Regions from separate parts of the Streptomyces sp. NPDC040610 genome, predicted to be linked through region 2. Evidence: riboswitches for the same ligand, from Rfam matches in the RefSeq annotation. Region 2 holds a riboswitch; the other holds the start of a gene.

Region 1 (3,741 bases), on a different contig from region 2:
ACCGCCTGGCGAAGCTGGTCGCCGAGGGGCTCGAGGAGCTTCCCGAGACCGTCTAGTACGCCTGGCGCTCTGTACGCAGAGAACGCCGCCCGGCACTACGCGAGAGGTCCGTCCTGAATCCAGGGCGGACCTTTTGCGTATCCGGCACATCTCATGACGTATATGAGGCCGCACGCCGCTGATTATTCGGCCGCGCATCCCACGCGCATTTCGACGCATATCTGAAGTCGAAAAATCGAAATACGGACAGCGGAAATGCCACCCGGGAACACGTCTCTCTTTGTATACGGCGTCGCCGTTAATTCCGGACGCTCACCGTGTTGACGGCATGTTGCGAAGCCCTCACACGCCCTCCGCGCTGGCCGGTCCGGGGCCGGTGGGCCGCGGTGGCCCGTTCGGCGTGCAGCACGGTCAGCGCACGGGCCCGCTCCGCGTCGCCGCGGGCCACGGCGTCGACGACGGCGGCGCGCTCGGCCCAGGTCTGCGCGGGGGCGGCCTGGGGCTCCGTGACGTACATCCAGGCGATCTTGTGGCGGAGCTGGGTGAGCAGGGTGATCAGGCCGGGGCTCGATGAGGCCTGCGTGAGCGTCTCGTGGAACCAGCCGTCGAGCGAGCGGAGGTCCTCGGTGCCGCCGCGCCGGGAGCGCTCCTTGCCGAGCCGGACGAGCCCGCGCAGGACCTTCAGATGGGCGTCTGTGCGGCGCTGGGCGGCCCTGGCGGCCGCCAGGGGCTCCAGGAGCGCGCGGATCTCCAGGAGGTCGGCGGCGTCCTGCTCGGTGGGCTCAGCGACACAGGCGCCCGCGTGCCTGCGGGTGACGACGAAGCCCTCGGCCTCCAGCGTGCGCAGGGCCTCGCGCACGGGGACGCGGGAGACGCCGTAGCGGCGGGCGAGCAGTTCCTCGGTGAGGCGCGTGCCGCGCTCGTAGACACCGGAGACGATGTCGTCCCGGATGGCCGTGCATACCGAGTGCGCGGGAATGCGCATGACGGACCTCCGCTTTAATGCCCGCGAAACGCGTCGGTCGGCGCGTCGGCCGACGCGTCGAATGGCGCTCGTTCAACGACTCCATGGACCCTGCCGCCATGAACTCTATTGCAGAAGGCAGGATTTTCCGACGGGAGACCGGAATCCATGGATATCTTTTGGCCAAAGGGGCGTGCATACGCATGAAAGCCCCGGCTCGGGTGAGCCGGGGCTTTCATGCGTCAGGGAGGGTCCCGACATCAGGATCCGGACGTTGACGCCGGGATGAAGTCGGGATGCGGACGTCTGCGTCGGGAATCAGACGTTGACGCCGTGCGAGCGGAGGTACGCCACGGGGTCGATGTCGGAGCCGTAGTCCGCGCCGGTGCGGGCCTCGAAGTGCAGGTGCGGGCCGCTGGAGTTGCCGGTCGAGCCGGAGAGGCCGATCTGCTGGCCCGGGGTGACCGTCTGGCCGACCGTGACGCTGAGGGACGACATGTGGCCGTACTGCGTGTACGTGCCGTCGTTGTGGCGGATCACGACGTTGTTGCCGTAGGCGCCGCCCCAGCCGGCCTCGACGACGGTGCCCGCGGCGACCGCCTGGACCTGGGTGCCGGACGCGGCGTGGAAGTCGACACCGGTGTGGCTGCCGGAGGACCACATGGCGCCGCCGGTCTTGTAGCCGGTGGAGACGTAGCTGCCGTCGATCGGCGAGACGTAGGAGCCCAGGCGCTTGCGCTCGGCCTCGCGGGCGGCGCGCTCCTTGGCCTCGCGCTCCTTCTGGGCCTTCACCTTCGCGGCGGCCTCGGCCTTCCGCTTGGCCTCGGCGGCCTTGCGCTTGGCCTCAGCGGCCTGGGCCCGGGCCTCGGCCTCGGCCTTCTTCTGGGCCTCCGCCTCGGCGGCGGCGTGCTTCTGCGCGGCGGCCTGGGCGTCGATCTCGCCGGCCAGGGAGTCGCCGACGGAGATGGACTGGGTGAGGCCGGTGTGCGCGTACTCCGCGGAGCTGCCTTCGGCGGCGAGGGCCGGCGCGGCCAGGCCCGAGATGACTCCGGTGGTGGTGAGCGCGGCGACGCCCGCGGCGCTTGCGGTCGTGCGCGAGATGCGGCTCGGACGGCGGTGCTTGCCGGTCGGGCGGGTGAACGCCATGAAGCGGCTGATCCTTTCCTTCCTTCTCGCCTACCGGGTTAGCTGACGGGTTCGGAGCAGGAAGGTCTCCTACGGGCTCCTCGCCTCGCGGCAAGGGGTCCGATTCACCCCAGGGGACGTGTGGGTCCCCGGCTCCCCTGGCTCGCGCCGTACGGGGACTCGGCGATGGCTGTCCGGTGCCGCGGACGCGGCGTACTGCCTGACGGACAGCCGGACCGACGCTAAACGCCTCATCTTTCAATCGACAAACGAATCAGGCCTTTTGTAGCGCACGCCACAGGCCAGACGAGCAACCTCCATGTCAATTCGGACATATGGCGGCATGCAGGGACCCCAGCGGCTTCCTGAGCCACTGGGGTCCCTGTTCTCACGAGGCGTTGATACCGCTATGTCCAGCTTTACGGCAGCGGCGGCCTCGATCCGTCCCGTCCGGCAATCAGCCGGTGACCACCGTCACTTCACCGATACCGAGCGCCTTCACGGGCTCCTCGATCTGCGCGGCGTCGCCCACGAGGACCGTCACCAGACGGTCGTCCGGGAAGGCGCTCACGACGGCCGCGGTGGCCTCCACGGTGCCCGTCTGCGCCAACTGGCGGTACAGCTGCGCCTGGAAGTCGTCCGGCAGGTGCTGCTCGACCTGGTCGGCGAGGGTGGCGGCGACGGCCGCCGCCGTCTCGTACTTCAACGGGGCGACGCCGACCAGGTTCTGCACGGCGACATCGCGCTCGGGGTCCGTCAGGCCCTCCGCGGCGAGCGTGCGCAGAACCTTCCAGAGGTCGTCCAGGGCCGGGCCCGTGTTGGGGGTGTCCACGGAGCCGCTGATGGCGAGCATCGCGGCGCCCGTCCCGTCCGGGGCGGAGCGAAGGACCTGGGCGAAGGCGCGCACTCCGTAGGTGTAGCCCTTCTCCTCGCGCAGGACGCGGTCCAGGCGCGAGGTGAGGGTGCCGCCCAGGCAGTACGTGCCGAGGACCTGCGCGGACCACACGCGGTCGTGCCGGTCCGGGCCGACGCGGCCGATGAGCAGCTGCGTCTGGACGGCACCGGGGCGGTCCACGATGACGACGCGGCCGCGGTCGTCGGCGGTCACCGGGGGCACCGGGCGCGGCTCGGCCGCCCCGCCGGTCCAGGCGCCGAGGGTGTCGGCGAGGACGGCGTCCAGGTCGATGCCGGTGAGGTCGCCGACCACGACGGCGGTGGCCGTGGCGGGGCGGACGTGCCTTTCGTAGAAGGCGCGGACGGCCGCCGAGTCGATGGCGGAGACCGTCTCCTCCGTGCCCTGGCGCGGGCGCGACATGCGCGAGGACGCCGGGAAGAGCTCCTTGGAGAGCTCCTTGGCGGCGCGGCGCGCCGGGTTGGCGGCCTCGTGCGGGATCTCGTCCAGGCGGTTGCGGACCAGGCGCTCGACCTCGCTGTCGGCGAACGCGGGCGCGCGCAGGGCGTCGGCGAGCAGGCCGAGGGCCTTGGGCAGGCGGGAGACGGGCACTTCCAGGGAGACCCGGACGCCGGGGTGGTCCGCGTGCGCGTCGAGCGTGGCGCCGCAGCGGTCGAGCTCGGCGGCGAACTCCTCCGCGGAGTGCTTGTCGGTGCCTTCGGAGAAGGCCCTCGCCATGATCGTGGCGACGCCGTCCAGG
Region 2 (3,741 bases):
CGCCCTTGTTGCCGGGCGCCCAGGCCGAGTACACGTCGGCGGTGTCGACGAAGTTGCCGCCCGCGGCCGTGTAGGCGTCGAGTACGGCGAAGGACTGGGTCTCGTCCGCGGTCCAGCCGAAGACGTTGCCGCCGAGGGCGAGGGGGAATACTTCGAGGTCGGAGGAGCCCAGCGGGCGGAGTGTGGTCATAACGGGCTCAACATCCGCACCGGGGAACGAATTCCGTGTGTGGCCCACGGAAATCCCCGCCCCCCTCCCCGGTGTGGCTCCGCCGTCACGGATCCCAACCGGCGGCCCTGGCGTCGGGGGGTCGTCGCCAGGACCGCCGGAGCCGGTGGGGTGTTACGGGTTGAGGCCCTTGCCCTGCAGCCAGGCCAGCGGGTCGATGTTGGCGCCGCCGCTGGTGTGGACCTCCATGTGGAGGTGCGGTCCGGTGACGTTGCCGGTCGCTCCGACGCGGCCGATGACGTCGCCCGTGGTGACCTTCTGGCCGACGCTGACGCTCATCGAGGACTGGTGGCAGTACCAGATCTCGGTGCCGTCCTCCAGCTCCAGGACCGTGCGGTAGCCGTACGACCCCGACCAGCCCGCCGACTTGATGGTGCCGGTGTGCACGGCCTTGAGGGGCGTGCCGGTGGGGGCGGCGAAGTCCAGGCCGGTGTGCTGGCCGGAGGACCACATGGAGCCGGAGTCGCCGAAGTGCGAGGTGAGGGTGTACGAGGAGGTGGGCAGCGAGAACGCCTTGGCGAGCTTGGCGAGGCGCGCCGCCTCGGCCTTCTTGCGCGCGGCCTCCGCCTTCTTGCGCTTCTCCTCGGCGGCCTTGGCCTTCGCGGCCGCCTCCGCCTTGTCCTGCTGGGCCTTGGCCTGCTCGGCGGCCTTCTTCACGGCGGCGTCCTCGGCGGCGAGGCGCTGGGCGTCCTCCGCCTGGTGCTGCTGGTTCTCGGCCTGCTGCATGATGCGGGCGCGCAGGGCCTCGCCCGCGCCGGTGGTGCCGCGCTCGGCGTCGGCGGTGGTGACGCCCGCGGAGCTGAGCGGCGCGGCGGCCGCGACGGTGGAGGTGTCGGCACCGCCGTCGGAGTCGTCGGATATCAGGGAGCCCACGCCCGGCAGGGACTTGGCCTCCGGGAGCTGGTCGGTGACCGCCGACATGTCCGGCATGGCGATGGAGACCGGCGGCTTGCCGCCCTGCGCGGTGGCGATGCCGCCCGCGCCCACGGCCGCGATGACGCCGACGCCGAGGACGGTGGAGCTGCGCGCGAGTCCGCCGCCGCCCTTCTTGTGGACCCGGTGCCTGCCGCGCACGGGGCGGATGGACTCCGCGGTGGGGTTCCACTCCTCCCACGGCTCCTGGGGGGCGTACCCGCCGAACCCCGTGGATCTGTCGGGACCTTCCGGTCCTTCTTCGGAGTCGTCGTTCGGTACGTAGAGCGCTTCGGGGGCAGGCCGGTTGGACGCCACGGGGGCGCACTCCTTTCCTTCCTTCTCGCCTACCGGGTTAGCTGACGGGTTCGGAGCAGGAAGGTCTCCTACGGGCGTGCCGCTTGCCCGATTCACCCCAATGTGGTGGTTCCCCGGCTCCCTTGCGGGATTAGGCGCGTGCGCACGGAGCCGACTGGAGTGCCGACTGGGACGACCGCGCTGCGTTATCGAACGTTAATAGACAGCGGTGCCGTATTCCAAGCTGTTCCGTCTGATCGTTAACGCTTACGCTACGAACACAAGGGACATCAGCGGCTGGAGTAGGGCGAGTTGAGCGGAGGCCATGACGCACCGCAGCGTTCTGGATCTCCACGACGTGCTGACATCGCGTCAATCAGGCTGCGGAGGGGTGCTCTTCAGTCACCGACCGTCACCGGGCGGCGTACGGCGAGCATCGCCAGGTCGTCCGTGGCGGCGCCCCCGGTGTGCCGGCGGACCTCGTCGACGAGGGTCGCGAGGAGCGAGTCGGGGCCCGCGGGGCCGGGGAAGATCCGGCCGCCGAGCCGGGTGGCGGGGACGTAGAACCGGCCGTCCTCGTCCCGGGCCTCGGAGAGCCCGTCGGTGTAGAGCAGCAGCGTGGCCCCCGGCGGGAACGGGCTCTGGTCCGCGCGGTCCGGCCAGGCGCCGAGGTCGCCCATGCCGAGCGGCAGCGCGGGCTCGGACGGCGAGAGCACGCACAGCCGCCCGTCGGCGCGCAGCATCAGCGGTTCGGGGTGGCCGCGGTTGATGATCCGTACGGTGCCCTCGTCGCCGCGCGGGATCTCCACGAGGACCGCCGTGGTGAACCCCTCGAAGGCGTCGAGCCCGTCGCGCCGCGTGCCCTCCCGCGCGAGGGCGCGCTCCAGGCGCTGCGCCACCGCCTCCAGCGTGGCCTCCTGCTCGGCGGCCTCCCGGAAGGCCCCGATGACGACGGCGACGGCGGCCACCGCGCCCATCCCCTTGCCCCGTACGTCACCGACGACGAGCCGCACCCCGTGCGGGGTGTCCTGCACGGCGTACAGGTCACCGCCGATGAACGCGTCGGCCTCCGCCGCCTCGTACCGCGCGGCGATGTCCAGGCCGCCGATCCGCGGGTCGGGCTGCGGCAGGACCGCGCGCTGGGCGGCCTCGGCGATGGAGCGGGCGGAGGCGAGGCGGGCGTCGCCGCGGCGGACGACCCGGTTGATGACGACGGCCAGGATGCCGACGGTCAGCATGGTCAGGAACTCGGTGACGACCTGTACGTCGGCGCGGTTGCCCTGCTGGCTCACGCGCAGGGCGAGTACGGCGAGGCAGGACACGGCGGCGGCCGCCACGGTGGTCCGCAGCCGGAAGAACGGGGCGGTGATCAGGGGAGCGGCGGCGAACAGCGGGGACGCGGTGAACTGGGGCGGCGTGAGCAATTCGAAGCAGACCCCGGCGACGAGGAGGAGCGGGGGCAGCGCGCGGACGAGGGCCCGCTCACCGGGCCTGCCACCCCCGGGCTCCTCACCCCCACCCCCCGGGCCGCCCCGCGCACCATCAGGCCCCCCACCACGCACAGCAACCACCACCACTCCACTCCACCGCATCAGCGCCGCGTCGGCCCATCCAGGCTTCCCGCAGCGGGGGCCCGGGGCGACCTGATGTGGGCCGAGTGGGTGAGCCGTGTGGTGGGGCGGGGACGCGCCCGGAGGCGTGGGGCCGAGTGGGACCGGCACCGCACGCCCCGGGCGCGCGAGGGTCAGGCCGCGTCACCCCCGAGCACCGGCACCGGCGCCGCGAGCCGACCGGACCTGCCCAGCGAGCGCAGCGCCAGCGCGCAGCCGCCGCCGAGCGCGGCGAGCGCGAGCCACGGCACCGCGGGCAGCCCCCGGTCCTCCGCCACGTCGAGCAGCGCGCCCATCGCGAGGTTCCCCGCGGTGATGCCGACGCCGCAGACCGTGTTGTAGAGGCCGTAGTGCGTGGCCACCCACCTCTCCCCCGCGAGCGAGACGACGGTGTCCATCTCGAAGGGGTAGAGCACGGCGTTCGCGGCCGCCAGCGCCGCCGCGCACAGCAGCAGCGCCGTGACGCCCGCGTACCCGGGTCCGCCCAGGGCAGGCGGCAGGAACGCGGCGCCCATCAGGGCGAGCCCGGCGACCAGACACTGCTCCCGCGTCCAGGTGCGCTTGCACCAGTCGGTGATCCGCAGCTGCCCGACGAGCGCGACGAGCCCCGACACCACGAACAGCGCACTGGTCGCGACCGTCGTCGCCGTGCCCCCGCCGAGCAGCCGCTCCACTTCGAGGGGCAGCGCGAGG

What was found. A riboswitch is a leader RNA that binds a small molecule or an ion and turns the genes downstream of it on or off. The one in region 2 is predicted to bind cyclic di-AMP.
Region 1: linked by a shared signal. The riboswitch ahead of ACZ6AA_RS28880 (M23 family metallopeptidase) and the one ahead of ACZ6AA_RS37715 (M23 family metallopeptidase) in region 2 are both predicted to bind cyclic di-AMP.

The regions. Positions count from the first base shown of each region.
Region 1 is NZ_JBVIXA010000009.1:282,064-285,804, forward strand. It holds gene ACZ6AA_RS28870 (HPr family phosphocarrier protein) at 1-56, shown strand, start outside; gene ACZ6AA_RS28875 (GntR family transcriptional regulator) at 299-985, opposite strand; gene ACZ6AA_RS28880 (M23 family metallopeptidase) at 1,283-2,110, opposite strand; cyclic di-AMP (ydaO/yuaA leader) riboswitch at 2,124-2,285, opposite strand; gene ACZ6AA_RS28885 (M16 family metallopeptidase) at 2,547-3,741, opposite strand, start outside.
Region 2 is NZ_JBVIXA010000018.1:126,724-130,464, reverse strand. It holds gene ACZ6AA_RS37720 (aldo/keto reductase) at 1-190, opposite strand, end outside; gene ACZ6AA_RS37715 (M23 family metallopeptidase) at 344-1,459, opposite strand; cyclic di-AMP (ydaO/yuaA leader) riboswitch at 1,471-1,606, opposite strand; gene ACZ6AA_RS37710 (PP2C family protein-serine/threonine phosphatase) at 1,837-3,000, opposite strand; gene ACZ6AA_RS37705 (MFS transporter) at 3,183-3,741, opposite strand, start outside.